DNA from 2 places in the Pectobacterium quasiaquaticum genome. Region 1 is predicted to be linked to the other one. Evidence: predicted binding sites of a transcription regulator. Region 1 holds the regulator's gene; the other holds the start of a gene.
The links. Region 1 encodes Fur, which represses iron uptake genes when iron is present. Its sites were predicted from a motif close to ATAATAATGAGAACNACTATCAA; they were not measured.

Region 1 (6,972 bases):
TAGCTTGTTGGATCATTGTCGGTTATACGTCGTTTTAGCATTGAGGAATGAAGAATGAGTGAGGCTGAAGCCCGCCCAACCAACTTTATCCGTCAGATTATTGATGAAGATCTGGCGTCCGGTAAGCATGACCATATTCAGACGCGTTTCCCGCCAGAGCCGAACGGCTATCTGCATATTGGGCATGCAAAGTCTATTTGCCTGAATTTTGGTATCGCGCGTGACTATCAGGGGCAATGCAACCTGCGTTTTGACGATACCAATCCGGTAAAAGAAGACATCGAATACGTTGAGTCGATCAAACGTGACGTCGAGTGGCTGGGTTTTTCATGGAGCGGCGACGTTCGCTATTCTTCTGATTATTTCGATCAACTGCACGCTTATGCGGTTGAGCTGATCGGTAAAGGGCTGGCTTACGTTGATGAACTGACGCCTGAGCAGATTCGCGAATACCGTGGTACGTTGACGGCTCCAGGCAAAAACAGCCCTTATCGCGATCGCACCGTGCAGGAAAACCTGACGCTGTTTGAAAAAATGCGTAACGGTGGTTTTGCGGAAGGTACAGCCTGTCTGCGTGCAAAAATCGATATGGCATCGTCCTTTATCGTGATGCGCGATCCGGTGTTGTATCGCATTAAATTTGCCGATCATCATCAGACGGGCAACAAGTGGTGCATCTACCCGATGTATGACTTCACCCACTGCATTTCCGATGCGCTGGAAGGGATCACGCATTCGCTGTGTACGCTGGAATTCCAGGACAACCGCCGTCTGTATGACTGGGTGCTGGATAACATCACCATTCCTTGCCATCCACGTCAGTACGAGTTCTCCCGCCTCAATCTCGAATACGCGATTATGTCCAAGCGTAAGCTGAATCAACTGGTGGTGGAAAACGTCGTTGAAGGATGGGACGATCCGCGTATGCCGACCATCTCTGGTCTGCGTCGTCGTGGTTACAGCGCAGCCTCTATCCGTGAATTCTGTGCGCGCATCGGCGTAACGAAACAGGATAACAACGTGGAAATGGCCGCGCTTGAGTCCTGTATCCGCGATGATCTGAATGAGAACGCTCCGCGCGCCATGGCGGTGCTGGATCCGGTCAAAGTCGTTGTCGAGAATCTGTCAGCCGAGCACGAAGAGTTTGTCGCGATGCCAAACCATCCGAACAAGCCAGAAATGGGTTCACGTCAGGTCGCATTCAGTCGCGAAGTTTACATCGATCGTGCTGACTTCCGTGAAGAAGCCAACAAGCAGTACAAGCGTCTGGTGCTGGGTAAAGAAGTGCGTCTGCGTAACGCTTATGTGATCAAAGCAGAGCGCATTGAAAAAGACGAGCAGGGCACTATCACCACGATCTACTGTAGCTATGATGCGGAAACGTTGAGCAAAGATCCGGCTGATGGTCGTAAAGTGAAAGGCGTTATCCACTGGGTTTCTGCGGCACACGCGGTACCCGCTGAATTCCGCTTGTACGATCGCCTGTTCAGTGTGGCAAACCCGGGCGCGGCGGAAGACTTCCTGTCGACGATTAATCCAGATTCACTGAAAATTACGCAAGGTTTTGTAGAAGCAAGCCTGGCGCAGGCAGAAGCTGAGAAAGCGTATCAGTTTGAGCGTGAAGGTTATTTCTGTGCTGACCGCGTTTACTCCAGTGCAGAACATCTGGTGTTTAACCGTACGGTTGGGCTACGTGATACCTGGGTAGGCTAAGGCCAGCGGTAAGAAGACAAAAATAAAACCGCCTCGGCGGTTTTATTTTTTATGCGGTCGATTTATCGTGTTGAATCGTGCAGGGTTTCATCCTCTCGGCAATCCCCTTCACTGCAATGCCCATAAAGATACAGACTGTGGTTGGACAGTTTGATGCCGTGTCTTTCTGCGATCTCGCGCTGACGTGCTTCGATAGATTCATCTCGGAATTCAATGACTTTGCCACAGTCGAGGCAAATTAAGTGATCGTGATGATGCTGCTGCGTCAATTCAAAGACGGATTTGCCACCTTCGAAGTTATGACGGGTTACGATACCCGCATCATCAAACTGGTTGAGCACGCGATAGACGGTAGCAAGACCAATCTCTTCGCCCATATCAATCAGTTTTTTATATAAATCTTCCGCACTGACGTGATGGCAGACAGGGTCCTGTAACACTTCCAGTATTTTCAGTCTTGGAAGAGTGACTTTTAGGCCGGCCTTCTTTAATGCGGTATTGTTGTCAGTCATGCGGGTTTAATCCTGTTGCTTACTTATCAATGGAGGCTGCCTAGCCTATGACATCGGTCGGCGCAAAAAATGCAAAAGCGTCTCAATTATAGAACCGCGCATACAAAATGAAAACAAGCGAATGTTAACAATATTGTCCCCATTCACACTATTGGTATACAACGCAATCCGTTGTTGATGAATGAGGAAATGTTGATGCACATACAAAGCCGATGGGATTATTGTACAGGTTTACTGATAGAAGTTAAAAAAATGTATCAATTATTATCAAAGGTTTTATCTATCAATTCTGTTTCGGCTCTGATCGGGATTATCAGAGCCGAAATGGCTTAACCCACCAGTTCTTCCAGGTTCAACTCATCGCTGATCTGTTTCACCCACGTCGTTACGCGTTCGCTGGTCAGTTCAGGCTGACGGTCTTCATCGATAGCCAAGCCGATGAAGTGATTGTCGTCAGCGAGTCCTTTAGAGGCTTCAAAGTAATAGCCGTCTGTTGGCCAGTGGCCGATAATTGTCGCACCGCGAGGCTCAATAATGTCACGGATGGTGCCCATGGCATCACAGAAGTATTCTGCATAGTCTTCCTGATCGCCGCAGCCAAACAGGGCAACCAATTTTCCTGTGAAATCCACTTCTTCCAGCGACGGGAAGAAGTCATCCCAATCGCACTGAGCTTCACCGTAATACCAGGTTGGAATACCCAGCAGCAGAATATCGAAACCTTCGAGGTCTTCTTTGCTGCTTTTGGCGATGTCATGAACATCAGCGACGTTGGTTCCTAACTGCTGTTGAATCGTTTTGGCGATGTTTTCAGTGTTGCCAGTATCACTGCCAAAGAATATTCCGATGAGTGCCATGAATTGAATAACCTCTTGATTCCTAATGGTATGGTGTAATGTTTCACCCACTTATCTGTTAATAATAACAGACACTCACATCGGGAGAAACTCGTATCGGTAAGGATGCGTAAATCAAGAGTGTGTGAAATGCGAGGTAAGTCAGAAAACGAAAACATCGCGACTGATGCAAAATTTCCTATAATGAATAGGGATCATGTTGTCGTCTGAGATTATGTGTACATTCCCTTAATAAATTTATGGTTGTTTATTTATAACGGCGTTTCATTTTTTATGAATGTACTTTTTATTTTATGGTTTGTTTCGGTTGTAATTAAAAGCAGGCTTCTGTTTGTGGATTATAAAACTATGGAATTGAACATGACTATTCGTGGGGAATAAAATGCGTACAAAAGATAATGTTTTTATAGAATTGAAAATCTGGCACATTTCTCGGGAATATTCCCAATGAATGGGAATAAGAATTATAACCATTTGCAACTGAAGTAATGCAAGTCTATAAGGGAGGTATTCTTTTGATGTTAAAGAATAAAGTGAAATTGCATTCAAACTGCCCTGTCGCCTAATAACATGTCCATGCTAACGCCCGCAGGATGCGTGCGGTGAATTATCTCGCAAGCCTATGATTAGATAGCTTATATCTATAAAAATAGGTGGGTTTATTTTCAGTATGAAAATTTATATTAATAAATGTAGCGAGAACGCTAAATATTCTCTGTATTTAGCCGATGAATTAGCGTGGTTTTTGAGTTTTCAACTCGGTGAAATGTGAACGCTAGGGAGAAGTGACTTGTTTCATGTTATGAATTTTCTGATTCATATCGGTTGATTAGCGATAAAAATCTTTTTAACCATTTTCCTGATTTGGAGTGAACGATGAAACTTATAAAAAATATTGCCATCAGAACCGCGATGCTATGGGTGCTGGGCATTTTTTGTGTTCTTTGGGGGGGCGTATCGATATATACCATGTTCTCTTTTAAAGAGATGACGGCGACCTCAAAAACCAGCACTTTGTTGGTTCAGAATATGAATTTTATCAACCAGGGCAACGATCAATATTTCCGTATGGTAACCCGTCTGGCGCGTGCGGTTGACGCTCGTCGCAGCGGTGATAATGCCACCGCAGATAAAGAGCAGGCTTCAGCACTTGTCGCGCTGGATAAACTGAAATCTGATTTGGTGGCGTTTAATGCTATCGACCATGCGGATCTGGATGCTGCGCTAGTACAGGCCGTCAGCCGTGACTGGAATAACCTCGTGACTCAGGGGGTTGAACCGCTTTACCAGAAGGCCGCTTCCAACGCGCTGGATGACTACCAAAATCAGGCCAAGAATGTTGTGCCGCCATTGAGCCGTCAGTTTGGCGTCTCTCTCTCCGCATTCAGTAACGCCAGCGCAGAGAAATTTGATGCAGCGGGTGTTCGTTTTGAACAAATCACCACGATTGGGCAGAACATTTTACTGAGTGGATTGGTTATCGGTCTGATTATGCTATTCCTGACCGACCGCTATCTGGTGATGTGTCTGGTTCGTCCATTGAACGATCTGCGTTATCACTTTAGCGCGATTGCTTCTGGTCATTTGGGTAAACCGATTCTGGACTTTGGTAATAACTGTGTCGGTCGCTTGTTCCCATTGCTGCGTGAAATGCAGGGGAGTTTGGCCAGCACGGTTAGCACGATCAGAAACAGCACGGATTCCATCTATCAGGGCGCTTCTGAGATTGCCGCAGGCAACAACGATCTGTCTTCACGTACCGAAGAGCAGGCTTCCGCGCTGGAAGAAACCGCGGCGAGCATGGAGCAACTGACAGCAACGGTGAAACAGAACGCCGAAAATGCCAACCATGCCAGCCAACTGGCATTGCAAGCTTCGACAACGGCGAAGAAGGGCGGTGAAATCGTTGAGAACGTGGTGAAAACCATGGCGGAAATCTCCGGCAGCTCGAGAAAAATCGCAGAGATCACCACCGTGATTAACGGCATCGCGTTCCAGACCAACATTCTGGCGCTGAACGCGGCAGTAGAAGCGGCGCGTGCAGGTGAACAAGGTCGCGGGTTTGCCGTGGTGGCGGGCGAAGTACGCAGTCTGGCGCAGCGTAGTGCGCAGGCGGCGAAAGAGATTGAAGGACTGATTTCTGAGTCTGTTCGCTGTGTGGATACTGGTTCTAATCTGGTTAGCGACGCGGGTGACACCATGCAGAATATCGTCCGTGCGGTAACCAACGTGACGGATATCATGGGTGAAATTGCGTCGGCATCGGAAGAACAAAGCAAAGGGATAGCACAGGTTGGTCAGGCGGTGGCGGAAATGGACAGCGTAACGCAGCAAAACGCCGCGTTGGTTGAACAGGCCTCGTCAGCAGCCTTGTCGCTGGAAGAGCAGGCGGCGCTGTTGAACCAGACTGTATCGCTGTTCCAACTGTCTGATACGCAGTCAGGACTGCAAATGACGGCAAAACCTGTGCAGAAAACGCCAGTGATTGCCCCGCGTACAGGTAAGGCACTACCGCCCAGTAACGACAACTGGGAAAAATTCTAAGCGTCGTTTTAATCTGAGATAGCGTGTGTAATCTTGGGTGAATGTTCAGGCGGCGTCAGGAATGGCGCCGCACAAGAGGTGAATACTTAAGTTATTTAAATACAACGTTATATAAATATCAGATTACGTCAATCAGGATTGCTGCTCGGCCAACTGTGCCAGCAGCATCTCTTCAATCAATTCACTGCGGCTAATGTTCCGCTCTTCAGCAAGGCTGTTCAGGATATCGACGGCGTCGCTGTTAATTTTTAATTCAACACGGCGCAACCCACGAACTTTATCGCGACGTAGTTGATTACGCTTGTTGATTCTTAGTTGTTCGTCACGCGTGAGCGGGTTGGTCTTGGGGCGGCCCGGACGACGCTCGTCTGCGAACAGATCCAGTGTGGTGCGATCCGTTTGTTCTTTTGCCATAAGTAATGATACTGCAAGGTATTCGGACCAAAACACACGGCGCTGTCCGTCTTGTTCAAAAGATAAAACCGATGCCTATTCTCATCCTGATATAGGGTTGTCAGGTGGTGGTTTTCTATCTGTGAAACATATCGGGAAATTATGCGTGCATTTTGATGAAGTGGTTACAATGCTTGTGGCTGAATCAGCCGTCCCTCTACTGCGGGCGCCATCATACCCTAGCCGCACTGGCGGCGACAACGGATAACTGCCGCCGTTATCATGAATCCGCCAGTGTCAGTGTCGTCTGGTTAATTCGTGTCCAGAAAACGGTGGATAGTGCGCAAAACCGCATCGGGTTTTTCTGAATGAACCCAGTGTCCAGCACCGCTGATCACATGCGCACGCGCTGCCGGGAATTGACGCAATAGCGAATCGCGGTAGGAATCGTCCAGATAGGGAGAATCGCCGCCGCGAATGAACAGAATTGCTCCTTGCCAAGCTGGAACCTCTTGCCAGCCAACGATGTTTTCGTACTCATCCCACAGCACTGTCACGTTAAAACGCCACTCTCCCTGTTGGAAGGATTTCAGCAAAAACTGAATCACGCCGTCTTCTTTTATGTGCTGGCGCATGAGTGTTGTCGCTTCTGCGCGTGATGTCACGCCCGCTTCCGTCACGGCGCGTAGCGCGGCAAAGATAGTGTCGTGGCGGCGTACCTGATAATCCACCGGTGCGATATCAATGGCGACCAGCTTATCTAGCCGTTCGGGAATGAGCGCGCTGAGCGCCATGGCGACTTTTCCGCCCATTGAATGCCCAATAACGATAGCGCGTTCGATGTTCAGTTCATCCAGTAATGCCAGCACATCCTGCGCCATCGCGGGGTAATTCATCTGCGATGAACGCGGCGACAAACCGTGATTACGTAAATCGATTTGCAGAATGTCATG
Region 2 (6,972 bases), 1.8 Mb from region 1:
CACCTTCGCATTATCCGGCAGCGTGATCAGCGTTTTTCCTGCGCGGTTACGCGTCACCAAATCACTGAAGGTACACACAAAACCATAGCCTGCATCCGATGCCATCAGTAGCAGTTGATCGTCTGCGGCCATCAGCACTTGTTCCACCTTCGCACCCGGCGGCAGCGTGCGTTTACTTGTTAGCGGTTCACCCTGACCACGAGCAGAAGGCAACTCATTCTGATCCAGTGCATAGCTGCGGCCAGTAGAGTCAATAAACACCACAGGCTGATTGCTTTTCCCTTTCGCAGCATCACGGAAGCTATCACCCGCTTTATAACTCAGCCCAGTTGGGTCGATATCATGCCCTTTGGCACTGCGTACCCAGCCCATTTCCGACAGCACAATGGTGACCGGTTCGGAAGGCGTTAACTCGTGCTCGTTCATCGCTTTGGCTTCGCTGCGTTCATGCAGCGGAGAACGACGATCGTCACCATAGACTTGCGCATCGGACTGAATTTCTTTCTTAATCAGGTTACTGAGCTTACGGTCTGACGCCAGCAGTGCTTGAAGCTGATCGCGCTCTTTTGCCAAATCGCCCTGCTCACCGCGGATTTTCACCTCTTCCAGCTTGGCCAAATGACGTAATTTCAGCTCCAGGATCGCTTCAGCCTGTGTTTCACTCAGGCTGAACTGGCGCATCAGAACGGGCTTCGGTTCATCTTCCGTGCGGATGATATGAATGACTTCATCGATATTCAGGAACGCGATCAGCAAACCTTCAAGGATATGCAGGCGCTTGAGCACTTTTTCCAGACGGTAGTTCAGACGGCGGCACACGGTATCGCGACGGAAGACCAGCCATTCACTCAGGATCTCGACCAGCCCTTTCACGCTCGGGCGACCATCCAGACCGATCATGTTCATGTTAACGCGATAGCTTTTTTCCAGATCGGTCGTGGCGAACAGGTGGTTCATCACCTGATCCATATCGATCCGGTTCGAGCGCGGCACCAATACCAGACGGGTTGGATTCTCGTGATCCGATTCATCACGCAGGTCTTCGACCATCGGCAGCTTCTTCGCACGCATCTGGCTGGCAATCTGCTCCAGCACTTTGGCACCAGAAACCTGATGTGGCAGCGCGGTAATCACGACATCACCGTCTTCTTTCTTCCACACCGCACGCATACGCACGGAACCACGGCCATTCTGGTAGAGTTTGCGCACTTCATCGCGTGGCGTGATGATTTCAGCTTCTGTTGGGAAATCCGGCCCTTGAACATGCTGCAATAACTCGTCCAGCGAGGCCTTCGGGTTTTCCAGCAGCATTACCGCAGCGGCGGCGACTTCACGCACGTTGTGCGGCGGTATGTCCGTGGCCATCCCTACGGCGATTCCGGTGGTGCCGTTCAGCAGAATATTCGGCAGACGCGCAGGCAGCATCTTCGGCTCTTGCATCGTGCCGTCAAAGTTCGGGGTGTAATCGACCGTGCCCTGCCCGAGTTCGGACAGCAGCAGTTCCGCATATTTGGACAGCCGCGATTCGGTATAACGCATGGCGGCGAAGGATTTCGGGTCGTCCGGTGCCCCCCAGTTCCCCTGACCATCCACCAGCGGATAGCGGTACGAGAACGGCTGCGCCATCAGCACCATTGCTTCATAGCAGGCGCTGTCGCCGTGCGGATGGTATTTACCCAGCACGTCACCCACGGTACGGGCAGATTTTTTGAATTTGGCGCTGGCATTCAGTCCCAGCTCGGACATCGCATACACGATGCGACGCTGCACAGGCTTCAGGCCATCGCCAATGAACGGCAATGCCCTGTCCATGATGACGTACATGGAATAATTTAGGTATGCATTTTCGGTAAACGTGCGCAGCGCAAGGCTTTCTGCGCCGTCATGAGTCATCTCACTCATTTATCTCACTTCCCTCACATCGCGGCGCGATGGTTACGCTTTCCGGCACGCCATAGCGGCGGTATGTTTGGCGAGAATAGTACCTTATCTAATGAGGTGATGTCACAGGGAACCATTCGCAGGGAACCGCGCCACAGGAGTGAGTCACGTACTTCTTTAGCCGGTATCCAGAATGAGTCCGGGTACTCGCGGTTAAGCGCTTCATCATCGTCCAGCTCGTAGTGTTCGGTTTCATAAGTCAGTCATTTCATTACGCCTCATTGAGGCATAGCCAGTCGCTTTCATTTTGATAGCAACCATCCCGTTTCATTAAGAATTATTCATCATCGTTGCAACATCAGATGATAATGCTTAGCATATTGATAATGGTTATCATTACCACATGATAATTAATGTTATTTGCCGTTTTGCATTTCCCTTGCAGACGTTAGCGACCAGCACGCCATGTTTCCCCAACGCCGCTGGCCAGAACAACCTTATAGCAGAGTATCATTATGTTAATTAACAAGAATTTAAATAAAATTCTTCTCACCGGCATCTTGACTGGCGTTGCGCTGAACGGGATGGCAGCGGATAGCACCACAGGTAACAACGCACTCAACGTGAAGAATCAAGACGATTCGGCGTCGAAAACGGGACAGACTGACGATGTGATGACGGTTCACTCGCCAAAAGTCGAGAAAAAAGCCGGTTCAATTACGACGCTGACTGCCGCAGACATGCAAAGAGAAGGCGGCAACAATTTCGGCACGATCATGCGCTATCAACCTTTGGTGAGCGCAACAGGATCCAGCGGCGGCAGCAATACAGGGAAAAGCGGCTTCGACCGCGGCGGTTACACGGGCTACAACATTCGCGGCATTGAAAGCAACCGTGTAGCGATCGATACCGATGGCATCGCCCTGCCTAATGCCACGGGCCGCAGCTACGCCAGCCGTGCCGGATTCAATACCTTCGGCATGGGACGGGACTATATCGACCCTTACGTGTACAGCAGCGTCGATATTGAGTCGGGCGTCACCTCCGCAGAAAATACGGTCAACGCACTCGGGGGCAGCGTCTCCTTTCGGCCAAAATCTGCCGATAATTACCTAAAAGCAGGCAAGCAGGACTACTTCGGTTTCCAGAGTGACTACGATTCCGCCAACCATGGTTGGCATAATGGCATCACCGCCGCAGGCGGTGATGACGAACTGCGCGGCATTGTCGTGCTCAGCCGCCGCGACGGCCAGCAAACGCGTAATAACAGCGACGAGATCGCCGCTTACCCCGCCAACTGGCACTCTAACGCCATTTTGGCGTCCGGTATTTGGCAGGCTAACGATGAGCATCAGCTCACCGGTACGCTGGATTATTACCATAAAACTAACCACACCCATTATGACTACTGGGGTAGTCTGCCAAGCAGCAACAACACCATTTACGGCACGGCGCAACAGAGCAGCGAGACACGCCGTTGGACCGCCAGCCTGAAAGATCGCTGGACGCCCGTTAACAACACGCTGGTCGATTTGGTTGATAGCCGCATTTACTTCCAAAACAGCGAATCACACGACAATACCTGGCTGCCCGCAACCACAGGGATGGCGGCAGCAGATAGCCACCGCGTCTATTCTGACTACAATGTCACCACCTATGGGTTCGATACCCATATGGTGAAAAGCTGGGATCGCCACGAGTTCAGTTGGGGTCTTAACGCCAGCCAAAGCAAGACAGAGCGCCCGTTCAGGCAATCACCGAATCAAACGGGTGCCAATAACCTCATGCAGCCAGAAGCCGATAGCAACAGCTACACCGTCGGCGGCTTTGTGCAGGATACCGCTACGTGGGATCTGGCGGGGCACGCCTTCTCGGTTGTCCCTGCCGTACGCGCCATCCACCAGCGTACCAAACCGACCAATACGGTTCGCCTGAGCGGTGACGGCAGTGTCATCAGTGAATCCGATGTCAACAAACTGTACGGCAAAGCCAACAGCGATACGCAAGTCCTGCCGTCTCTGAGCTTCCTCTATGACATCACGCCGACGCTGACAACCTATTTGCAGTACCGTCGTGGCGCACAGTTCCCGGATGCCAGCCAGCTTTATGGCAGCACCAACCTGGACGCCAACTATGCCGGACCAGTTCAGTATGCCTTTATCGGCAATAGCGACCTCAAAACGGAAACCAGCAACAACGTAGAGTGGGGATTAAAAGGGGAAGCGACGGAGGGGGTCACCTTCCGTACCGCGCTGTTCTACAACACGTATAAGAACTTTATCGCCAATACCCGCTACCGTCGTAGCGCCAACCCCGATAAATTCGTCAATGTACCAAGTAATATCAGCACGATATATCAGGCGGAAAACCGCGATAAAGCCTACATCTACGGTGGTGAGGTCAGCAGCAAAATACAGCTAGGCACCTGGTTCCCAGCGGTTGATGGGCTCAGCACCACGCTGGCGTTTGGCTACACCAAAGGCCAATCGCAATCGCGCTACCTCGGCGACCGCTATGTCGATCTCGACAGCGTTGCGCCAATGAAAGCCGTGGTAGGTATCGCCTATGATGATCCTGCCCAACGCTACGGTGCTGCCCTGACATCTACCTTCCAGAAAGGTAAGCAGGCGAAGGATACCAGTCGCGAAAGCTATACCAATGCTGGCAACGCGATCGCCACCTCGAATACCGAATATATGCGCATTCCCGGCTATGGCATGGTTGACCTGACCGCCTACTATCGCATTAGCAAGAACGTGAAAGTCAGCGGTGGCGTGTATAACCTGACTGACCGTAAGTATTGGGATTATCTCAGCAGCCGTCAGATTGAAACCAACGATCGGCAGGGACAGTATGACCGCGCCCTCTCCGTGCAGCCTGGTCGTTCCTTCCAACTGGGTGTGAATGTGGACTTTTAATCAATAGTGTTATGCGCAAGCGCGCATTTTGCTGATTAACGCAGGCACCTGGACGAACACTTTGCCAGATCGACGTTTTAGGTACCTTTCTACCGCTGTGGGCAACACCTCACAGCGGATTTTCTGTGAGTTCCTCGCTCATAAAATCGAGAAAGCAGGTAATGCGCGCCACTAGCTGACTATTGCGATAATACACCGCGTGACTTTTATAAACGAATATACCTGCCTCGATGAGGTGTTTACTCAAGCGTTAGACCTCGATCTCCGCCTTATCGCCTTTCTCTTGCAGCCAGTTGCGGCGATCTTCCGAGCGTTTCTTCGCTAGCAGCATATCCATCATCGCCATCGTCTGATCGATATCCTCTTCGCTGATGGTCAACTGCACCAGACGGCGAGTATTCGGATCCAGCGTAGTTTCGCGCAGCTGTAGCGGGTTCATTTCGCCCAGACCTTTAAAGCGCTGCACGTTAGGCTTGCCTTTCTTACGCTTAAGCTGCTCCAGCACGCCCGCTTTTTCCTCTTCATCCAGCGCGTAGTAAACTTCTTTGCCCAGATCGATGCGGTACAACGGCGGCATCGCGACATAAACATGCCCGCCCTGAACCAGCGCCCGGAAATGGCGGACAAACAGCGCACACAGCAGCGTGGCAATGTGCAGGCCATCGGAGTCCGCATCCGCCAGAATACAGATCTTGCCGTAACGCAGTTGGCTGAGATCGGCGCTGTCAGGATCGATACCGATCGCGACTGAAATATCGTGTACTTCCTGCGACGCCAGCACCTCATCGGAGGAGACTTCCCAGGTATTCAGGATCTTACCTTTCAGCGGCATGATCGCCTGGAATTCACGTTCGCGCGCCTGCTTCGCCGATCCGCCCGCCGAATCCCCTTCCACCAGAAACAGTTCCGTCCGGTTGAGATCCTGCGAGGTACAATCCGCCAGTTTGCCTGGCAGCGCAGGCCCACTGGTCAGCTTTTTACGCACCACTTTTTTGGCGGCACGCATACGGCGCTGAGCACTGGAAATCGCCAGCTCGGCCAACTGCTCCGCAGCCTGTACGTTCTGGTTCAGCCACAGGCTGAAAGCGTCTTTCACCACGCCGGACACAAACGCGGCGCACTGACGGGAAGAGAGACGCTCTTTGGTCTGCCCGGCAAACTGCGGTTCCTGCATTTTGACCGACAGCACGTAAGCACAGCGTTCCCAGATGTCATCTGCACTCAGCTTCACGCCGCGCGGCAGAATATTGCGGAATTCGCAAAACTCGCGCATCGCATCCAGCAAGCCTTGGCGCAGGCCGTTAACGTGCGTCCCGCCCATTGGCGTCGGGATGAGGTTCACGTAGCTTTCCGTCAACAGCTCACCGCCTTCCGGTAGCCAGAGCAGCGCCCAGTCCACGGCTTCAGTATCGCCAGTAATCGACCCTAGAAACGGTTTTTCCGGCAGCGTGATCAGGCCATTTATCGCTTCGCACAGGTAGTCATTCAGGCCATCCTGATAGCACCAGCGCTGCTCGGTGTTGTTAACTTTATCTTTGAAGATGATTTCCACACCGGGACATAAGACCGCTTTGGCCTTCAGCAGGTGCGTCAAACGGGAGACGGAAAAACGGGGGCTGTCGAAGAACTTCTCATCCGGCCAGAAATGCACGCGTGTTCCGGTGTTACGACGTCCGCAGGTGCCGGTTACAGTGAGTTCCTGCACTTTATCGCCGTTTTCAAACGCGATGTCGTACACCTGACCATCGCGCTTAACGGTAACTTCAACGCGGGTAGACAGGGCGTTCACCACGGAAATCCCTACGCCGTGCAAGCCGCCCGAAAACTGGTAGTTTTTACCGGAAAATTTGCCGCCCGCGTGCAGGCGACACAGGATCAGCTCAACGGCAGGTACGCCTTCTTCCGGGTGGATATCCACCGGCATCCCACGGCCGTCATCAATGACTTCCAGCGACTGATCGGCGTGCAGAATCACATCAATACGGCGTGCATGGCCCGCCAGCGCTTCATCAACGCTGTTATCTATGACCTCTTGTCCCAGATGGTTAGGACGCGTGGTATCGGTGTACATTCCCGGACGACGGCGCACCGGTTCCAGTCCGCTGAGTACTTCAATCGCATCAGCGTTATAACTTGATTGAGCCATAGTTTGCGTTAATTCTTTGAGTTCAGT

Region 2: IG609_RS01925 (TonB-dependent receptor domain-containing protein) is a predicted target of Fur. The motif match lies at 2,262-2,284, and genes of this name have one in related genera.

The regions. Positions count from the first base shown of each region.
Region 1 covers NZ_CP065177.1:3,091,389-3,098,360, reverse strand. The annotation lists gene glnS (glutamine--tRNA ligase) at 55-1,713, shown strand; gene fur (ferric iron uptake transcriptional regulator) at 1,776-2,225, opposite strand; gene fldA (flavodoxin FldA) at 2,555-3,082, opposite strand; gene IG609_RS14160 (methyl-accepting chemotaxis protein) at 3,959-5,626, shown strand; gene ybfE (LexA regulated protein) at 5,759-6,040, opposite strand; gene ybfF (esterase) at 6,331-6,972, opposite strand, start outside.
Region 2 covers NZ_CP065177.1:406,512-413,483, reverse strand. The annotation lists gene parC (DNA topoisomerase IV subunit A) at 1-1,902, opposite strand, end outside; gene IG609_RS01925 (TonB-dependent receptor domain-containing protein) at 2,397-4,799, shown strand; gene parE (DNA topoisomerase IV subunit B) at 5,050-6,945, opposite strand.